DNA from 2 places in the Streptomyces sp. NPDC032198 genome. Region 1 is predicted to be linked to the other one. Evidence: riboswitches for the same ligand, from Rfam matches in the RefSeq annotation. Region 1 holds a riboswitch; the other holds the start of a gene.
What was found. Region 1 has a riboswitch for cobalamin ahead of AB0E78_RS03340 (prenyltransferase/squalene oxidase repeat-containing protein). Riboswitches for the same ligand answer to the same signal wherever they lie in the genome.
Positions count from the first base shown of each region.

Region 2: linked by a shared signal. The riboswitch ahead of AB0E78_RS24785 (CbtB-domain containing protein) and the one ahead of AB0E78_RS03340 (prenyltransferase/squalene oxidase repeat-containing protein) in region 1 are both predicted to bind cobalamin.

Region 1 is NZ_JBEZVL010000001.1:705,613-709,736, reverse strand. It holds gene AB0E78_RS03350 (energy-coupling factor transporter transmembrane component T) at 1-286, opposite strand, end outside; gene AB0E78_RS03345 (SCO2322 family protein) at 294-965, opposite strand; gene AB0E78_RS03340 (prenyltransferase/squalene oxidase repeat-containing protein) at 962-2,179, opposite strand; cobalamin riboswitch at 2,303-2,437, opposite strand; gene AB0E78_RS03335 (MBL fold metallo-hydrolase) at 2,477-3,526, opposite strand; gene AB0E78_RS03330 (aldehyde dehydrogenase) at 3,740-4,124, shown strand, end outside.
Region 2 is NZ_JBEZVL010000009.1:207,100-211,223, forward strand. It holds gene AB0E78_RS24775 (glycoside hydrolase family 6 protein) at 1-725, opposite strand, end outside; gene AB0E78_RS24780 (ANTAR domain-containing protein) at 887-1,642, shown strand; cobalamin riboswitch at 1,973-2,095, shown strand; gene AB0E78_RS24785 (CbtB-domain containing protein) at 2,127-2,348, shown strand; gene AB0E78_RS24790 (CbtA family protein) at 2,369-3,160, shown strand; gene AB0E78_RS24795 (class F sortase) at 3,141-3,806, opposite strand; gene AB0E78_RS24800 (hypothetical protein) at 3,822-4,124, opposite strand, start outside.

The DNA.
Region 1 (4,124 bases):
GGACGACGGCGAAGACGAGCCGGATCGCGATCACCACGAGACCCAGCTTCACGAAGGCGCCGTACGACCGCGCCCACGGCGCCGACGTCCTGCGCGCCGCCACCACATAGCCCGCGACGCCGATCAGCATCCCGAGCAGCAGCGGGTTGGTGGTGCGGGACGCCGCGACGCCGAGCCCGAGCGCCCACACCCACCAGGCGCCCGGGTGCAGCGCGTTGCTCCGGTGCGCCTCGGGGGCGAGGCGCCGCCGCAGCGCACCGGGAGCGGTGCTCGGGTGATCGGTCATCGTGCGGTCAGCCGCGTCGGCGGCGTGCCTGCCAGACGGCGGCGCCGCCGAGCAGGGCGATGGCGGCCACGCCCGCGATCAGACCGACGGAGGGGCCACCGGAGTCGCCGTCCTCGTCGCCGGCCGTGCTCCGGGCCGGCTTCTTCCCGGAATCCCCGTTGCCCGAGACCTGCTCGCCGCAGCCCGACTTCGGGAAGTCCGCGATGGCGCACAGCAGGGCGTTGCTGTCGTAGCGCAGGGGCTTGGCGACCGCGGCCAGCGCGTCGGCGCTGGTCGCGTCGTCCGCGATCCGCGCGCATGCGGTACGCGGCTTCGGCGGGGTCTCGCCCTCGGGGGCGTCACCCGGTGTGCCGAAGTCGATGACCAGGGCGATCCGCTTGCGGTCGTCCTGGGCGGGGGTCTTGGCGCAGATGGTGTCGAAGTCCGCGGCGCCGCGCGGCTTCGCGGAGTCCTTCGAGTCGGCGGACACGGAGAACCGGAAGCCCTGCACGGCCCCGTCGTCGGGGCGTGCGGTGCTCGGCCCCTGGGTCGCGTACGCCCAAGTGGAGCCGTCCCGGTCCCAGAAGGACCAGTAGCGGTAGCCGGCGGCCTGGGCGGGGGCGGCGGCGAGGACGCCGGACAGGGCGGCGACGAGCGCCCCGGTCACCAGGCGCCCGCACCGCACGCGACCCCGCGTCACGGCTGCTTCTTCTTCTTGTTGCCGCTGTACAGGAAGCCGATGCCGGCACCGGCGACCAGACCGACGCCGATGATCCACCAGACGCTGACGCCGCTGCCGTCGTCGCTGTCCTTCTTCTCGTCGGCGGCCTCGGTCGCCTGCGGGGCGGGGCCGGTCGCGTTCAACTGCTTGACCAGGTCCGCGCCACCGAAGTCACGCGCGTCCAGGCCCGAGGCGTGGGCGGCGAAGATCAGCTGGGCGTACGCGGCCGGACCGGACTTCTTGGCCCAGTCGGCGGAGTTCTTCGACAGCCACTCGGCGGACTTCTTGGCCTGCTCCGGCTGGCCGGCCGCGGCGAGCGCGAGCACCGAGTCCGCGGTGTTGCCCAGGTCGGGCATGTTCTTGGCGCCGGGCATCGACGACATCAGGTGGTCGTCGCCCTTGGCGAGGGTCTTCAGGAGGTAGCCGGTGCCGTTCGAGGCCGCCTGCTCGGCGGTGTCCGCCTTCTCGCACTTCGGGGCGGCGGTCTTCTTCCCGGCGGCGTCGACGACCAGGCCCTTGCCGTGGGCGCCGAGCACACCGGCCGCCGTGGCGTCCGCGTTCGGCGAGAGCTTGCCGGACTTGGCGTCCGCGAGGCCGAAGGCGCCGCCGTCCTTGTCACAGCTCATCGAGAGGGCGGGCAGCGCGTCGTAGGGGGACTTGCCGCTCTGGGCCTTCACCGACTGCGGCTTCTCGCCCGCCGCGGCGAGGGCGCCGATCACGATGCCGGTGGAGTTGGCGTCGGAGGCCATGCCGGGGCTGTAGCCCCAGCCGCCGTCCTTGTTCTGCACCGACTTCAGCCAGTCGACGCCCTTGCCGACCGACTTCTTCTGACCGCCGAGCGCGGCCAGGGCCTGCACGGCGGATGCGGTCGCGTTGCTGTCGAACGTCGTCTTGGAGTCGCACGGCTCACCCGCGTCGGCGCGGTACGCGGCGAAACCGCCGCTCGCGCACTGCTGCCCGGTGAGCCAGTCGACGGACTTCGCGGCGGGCTTCACACCGGCCGAGTCCTGGGCGAGCAGGGCGTACGACTGCCGGAACACCCCGTCGAACTTGGGGTCCGCGTCTCCGTAGAGGCCGGAGGGGAGGGCTGCGGAAGGCGACGGGGACGCGCTGTCCGCGAAAGCGGCCGGGGCGGCGGCCGAACCGATCACGGCGACGGCGGCCAGGACCGCTGCGCTGCGGCGAACGTTCATGATGCGGCGGGTGCCTCTCCCTGCGGGGGAGCGGGGCAGCACGGGCGCGTGCGGGCACGGGCACCGGGCGGCTCCGGCTCCGTATACCTCGACGGTGCCGTTCATCGGGGGCCCCGATGAAGCGAGCCGGTCATGCTCGGTACCGGGCATTCCGGCTCACCGCTGGACGCGGTACACGGCTGCGGGTCAGCGCCGGATTCGCACCGGCTTTCCCCCGTACGGGCATGATGACGACGGGGTCACTCTACCGGCCCGTAGGGGGGAGCGGTCCGGGGCGCCCGCCTCCCGGGCCGCAGGTCACACCGCCCGGTAGCGCACCGGATCGTGGCCGACCGCCTCGGCACGCCCCAGCTTCACCAGGCGCCGCACATGGGCCTCGGCCTCGGAGACCGCGATGTTCCGCGAGCCGTAGCGGATCTGGGCCCAGGGGCGGTTCCACTCCATCTGCTCGGCGAGCTGCCAGGGCGTGAGCGGCTCGGCCAGGAGGGCGAGCAGGTCCGTCAGGCGCTCCTCGTGGTGGGCCAGGATCTCCCGCACGCGGGCCGGGGCGTCGGCGAACGCGTACTGGTGGGCCGGAAGGACCTCGGCGGGGCCCAGGCGGCCGATGCGCTCCAGGGAGTCGAGGTAGTCGCCGAGGGGATCGGTGACGGTCTCGTCGTCGGGGTCCTCGTACAGGCCGATGTGCGGGGTGATCCCGGGGAGCAGATGGTCGCCGGAGAACAGCCGGCCGTGGCCCGGCAGCCGCGCCGGGTGCTCCTCCTCCAGGTGCAGGCAGACGTGGCCCGGGGTGTGGCCGGGGGTCCAGATCGCGCGGAGCCTGCGCCCCGGCAGTTCGAGGAGCTCGCCGGGGGTGATGCCGCGGTCGGGGAGCGCGGCGGCGAGGCCGGGCAGCCGGGGTGCGCGGCCCGCGTCACGGGCCGCCACCAGGGGGGCCAGGTGGTCGGCGGGGGCACCGGCGGCCGTCAGCTTCTCCACCATGTAGTCGAACCAGCGCTCGGGCGGCCCGGTCCGTGTGCGGCGGACGACCGACGCGTCCGCCTCGTGCATCGCGATCCAGGCGCCGGAAGCCTCGCGGACCTTGGCGGACAGGCCGTGGTGGTCGGGGTGGTGGTGGGTGATGACGACGCCGTGCACCGCGTCGGCGGACGTGCCGCAGGCGGTGAGGCCCTCGGCGAGGGCGTCCCAGGACGTGGGGTCGTCCCAGCCCGTGTCGATGAGGACGGGACCGGCGTCCGTGTCCAGGAGGTGGACCAGGGTGAAGCCCAGGGGGTTGTCCGGGATGGGGACCTTGATGCTCCACACGCCGCCGCCGTGGTCGGTCGCCTTCGGATCGGTCACCTGCGTCATCGGGCACCCTCGTCTCTCGTCGGCTGCACGGCCACGACCACGGCCGCCGTCACCATAACTAGAACTAGTTCCAATGATCGCCCAAGTCGACTGTTTCGACAGGCTACTTGCATCTTGCTCTCCGTGGACTACTGGAACTAGAACTGGTATCAGTTCTGAAACAGTGTCAGAAAGCGTGCCGCGCAGGCGGAATCCCGCAGGAGGCAGTCAGCCATGACCGAGCTCGTGGAACACGGACAGCTTTTTATCGGCGGGGAGCTGGTGGACCCCCTCGGCACGGACGTCATCGAGGTGGTCTCGCCGCACACCGGCCAGGTCTTCGCGCGCGTGCCGCACGCGGCGCCCGCCGATGTCGACCGGGCCGTCGCCACCGCGCGCAAGGCGTTCGAGGAGGGCCCCTGGCCCCGGATGACGCTCGACGAGCGGATCGAGGTCGTCACGAGGATCAAGGACGCGTTCGCCGTACGGCACGAGGAGATCGCCCGCGTCATCAGCTCCGAGAACGGCACCCCCTACACGGCGAGCGTGATGGTGCAGGCCCTCGCCTCGATGATGGTCTGGGACTCGGCGCTCACGGTCGCGAAGAACTTCACGTATG
Region 2 (4,124 bases), on a different contig from region 1:
TTCGAGACGTTGACCGAGAATCCGTCGGCCTGCTCGACGCCCGACCACTTCAGGGGCTCCCAGAGCGAGTCCGGGTTCTTCCAGCCCGCGTTGCCCGCGTCCAGGTACACCTTGGTGTTCTTCAGGGACTTGAGCTTCCCGATGGCGCCCTTGAGGAGGTCGTACCGCTCCTCGTGGAACTGCTCCGGCGTGCAGTTGTCGACCATGTGGAGCACGGCGTCCGGCTCCAGGATGACCGTGGCCCTGCGGTCGCCGATGCCCGCGGCGACCTGGTCGATGAACTTCCGGTACTCGTTGCCGTCGGCGGCGCCGCCTTCCGAGTACTGGCCGCAGTCCCGGTGCGGGATGTTGTAGAGGACCATCAGGGCGTCCCTGTCGGCCTTCTGCGCCGCTTCGGTGAAGCCGCGCGCCTGGTCCTCCGCGTTCTCCGGGACGATCCATTCGGCGACGGGCTGCTCGGCGATCTTCCGGATCAGACCGGCGTCGTCCTTCTTGCCGTCCTTCTCGTACGCGGCGACCTGCTTGGCCGCGTTCCCCTCCGGGTTGACCCAGTACGGGTCGGAACCCTTGGGTTGCTGCTTGACCGGCCCCGAGGATTCCCCCTCGCCCGAGCCGTCATCGGAGGAGCACCCCGACAGCAGCAGCGCAGCCCCCGCAAACGCCGCCGCGGCCTGCAACCCCCTGACCGCGATCCGATGACCGCGGCCGGTGCCTTTGTGGTACATCCACTCCCCCTTGGGTGCACTGTCCGATTCTCAATCCTGACATACGCCCACCCTGGCCACGAGGCCCGCCCGTCCGCTGCGGAGACCTGTAGGAGACCTGTTACAGCGGGGCGTCAACGGGTAGGCGCAGTGGGCGGGGCGGCGCTCATGGGGAGGAGATCATGCGGGATCGCACCTCTGAACTACGGCTTGCCCAAGTCCTGGTGGAGACCGCGAACACCCTGGACGACGACTTCGACCCGGAGCTCTACCTCGGCCGGGTCGCGGGCCACTGCGTGGAGCTCCTCGACGCGTCCGCCGCCGGGGTCATCTTCGACGGCTTCGGCGCCCCCGCGGTCGCCACCGGCGGCCATCCCCACGCACTCGCACTCGACCTGCTCGGCGTCCAGCACGGCGGCGGGCCCTGCGTGGAGAGTCTCGGCACCGGTCTGCCCGTGCCGCCGGTGCGGCTCACGGCGGCCGAACCCGCCCAGCGCTGGCCGGAGTTCACCGCGCTGGCGCGGCGCCACGGGATCGGGGTGACGTACGCGGTGCCGCTGCGCCAGCGCGAGACCCTGCTCGGGGCGCTCAACGTCTTCGTGCCCGAGACCTCCCGGTGCCCGCACGCCGAAGACGAGCTGCGGCTCGCGCAGGCCATCGCCGACGCCGCCGCGGTGGGCCTGCACAACCACCGTGCCTACACGCGGTATCGAACCCTCGCCACCCAGCTCCAGGGCGCCCTGACCAGCCGCGTACGCATCGAACAGGCCAAGGGCATGCTCGCCGAACGCTGGCATACCGGGGTGGACGACGCCTTTGACGCGCTGCGGCGGTACGCGCGCAGAGAACGGCTGGTCATGGACCTGGTCGCCATTGACGTGATCAAGGGATCGCTCGACGACGCGGCGCTGCGCGGCGGTTGGTCCGAGCCATCCTGAAGGTCGTCCCGGGAACTCCCACCACCTGCGGTGATCACAGAGAGGAAGCGGCTCGCGACTTGGCGTCAATCCACCCCTAGGCTCCAGCGCTCATCCGTTCTAGAGTCGTCACAACGGCCCAAGCCCCCGGCCTGATCGTCCATCCCGCACAGCGGGGTTGGCCATCGAACCTCCCGCGCCGGCGCCGGGTTACTCCCGCAGCTCGTGCGCGCGCGGTCGAGGACCAGCCCGGTCGACGGCTCCGGGGGGAGCGGGCCGCCGACCGGGCCCTGGTTGTACCGGGACCGTTGACAGTGTCCATGACCAACTGGGACTCTCCGGGACGACAAGTCCATACATCGAGGCGACGGTTGACAGGAACCCGGTGCGATTCCGGGGCGGTCCCGCCACTGTGACCGGACGCCCAAGTGGTGTGTGGAAGCCAGGAACTGAGCCGTCGTACTCCTGCTTCGGGGCGTGGAACCCCAGAAGGAGACGCTTCGACATGGCACTGCACACCGCGGCACCGCACACCGACAGGACGGCGGCCCGGGCCGCCACGGTCCAGACCCGCGACTGGCTCATCGCCTCGGCCGCGGCCATCATCGCGCTGATCGCGCTCTACGCGCTCTTCCTCGACAACGGCTCGCTGATCTCGGCGACCGGCAGCTATCTCCACGAGTTCGCGCACGACGGCCGGCACCTCTTCGGTGCCCCGTGCCACTGACCGGGGACGGACACGGCACCATGCCATCCTCCGCGCCCTCGCCCGTACTGCCCCTGCTCGGGCGGGGTCTCGTGGCGGGAGGAACGGCGGGCCTCGCGGCCGGTCTCTTCTCGCTGCTCCTCGCCGAGCCGCTGATGGACCGGGCGATCCGCGCCGAGGAGAAGCGGTCGGCCGGCCATGAGCACACGCAGCACCACGAGGAGCTTTTCACGCGCTCGACCCAGCACGCGGGCCTGGTGGTCACCGCACTCGTCGCCGGTCTCGCCGTCGGCGTCCTCTGCGCGGTGGCGTACGCCCTGGTGCACCGCCGCGATCCGTACGCGCACCCGTGGCCGCGTGCCCTCGCCTTCGCGGGGGCGGCCTTCCTCGCCGTCTCCCTGCTGCCCGGTCTGCGCTACCCGGCGAACCCGCCGGGCGTCGGCGACGCGGGCACGGTCGGTGACCGCCAGGCGATGTGGCTCGCGTCCGTGGCGATCGGCGTCCTCGGCATGCTCCTGGTCCGGCAGGTGTACGTACGCCTGTCGGAGAGACCCGACCCGGTGCGGCAGACCGCGGCGGCCCTCACGACGGTCGCCGTGCTCGCCGTGCTCTTCCTGCTCCCGGACAATCCCGACCCGGTCCCGGTCGACGCGGTGCTCCTGTGGGACTTCCGCGTCCTCTCGGTCGCCTCGCACGCCCTGCTGTGGGCGGTGTTCGCGGCGGTCTTCGGAGGCCTGGGACTGCGGGCCGCCCGGGAAGGGGCCGCCGTGGGCGCGAGCGCGGCGGGAGTGCGCTCGCGCCCCGGCACCGCCTCTACGGGCCCACCCCGGTGAGGTAGGCCGACACCACCACGTTCGCCGAGTACGTCTTGGTCGCCCGGTCGAACGAGCCGCCGCACGTGATCAGGCGGAGCTCGGCGCGGCCCTCCTCGTGGGGGCCGTACGCCTTCTTCGCGTCGAAGCGGTCCCGGCTGAGGACCTGGACGTCGTCCACGGTGAACTCGGCGACCGAGCCGTCGTCCCGGGTCACCCTGACCTTCTCGCCGGGGCGCACCGCGCTGAGGTCGTAGAAGACCGCGGGGCGCGTCTCGGTGTCGACGTGGCCCACGAGCAGGGACGTACCCGCCGCTCCGGGGCGCGTCCCGCCGCCGTACCAGCCGACGGATTCCGCCTGCTCGAAGGGCGGCGGATCGATGGCGCCCTCCGGGTCGAGGCCGCGGCTGATCACGGGTGCCCGCACCTTCAGCGAGGGGATGTCGACGCGTTGCGGCCTGGCGGCTCCGAGCGGCTCGTGCGCGTCCGGGAGTTCGACGGCGAAGGGGCGGCCCACCGCCGCCACGTCGCCGTTCGTGGGCTCCGAGACACCGCCCCGTACGTCGGTGATCTCGCTGCCCCACAGCCAGAGGCCGACCAGCACCAGGGCCCAGGCGACCCCGGTGAGGAAGCGCCCGTGCCCTGCCGATCCCTCATGGTCCGACATCGCGGCCGTCGCCCGTCACTCGGAGCGGCGCCGGCGGACGCTGCGGAGCGCCACGGCCACGGCGGCCACCCCGGCGAGCACCAGGCCGATCACCGCGTGCCGGGTGCCGGGGCCCGCCTCCTCGGTGTGCGCGGCGAGCTGGGCGGTGCCGCCGCCGCCCGCGCGGACCGGTGACACGGGCTCGGAGTGGTGCTGGACGACGCGTACGGTGCCCGCGCCCTGGTGGGGGTGGCCGTCACAGACGATGGTGACGTCGTACGAGCCGGTGACGCCGTCCCTGATCGTGGCGGAGCCGTTCAGGGAGTACTTGTCGCCGTC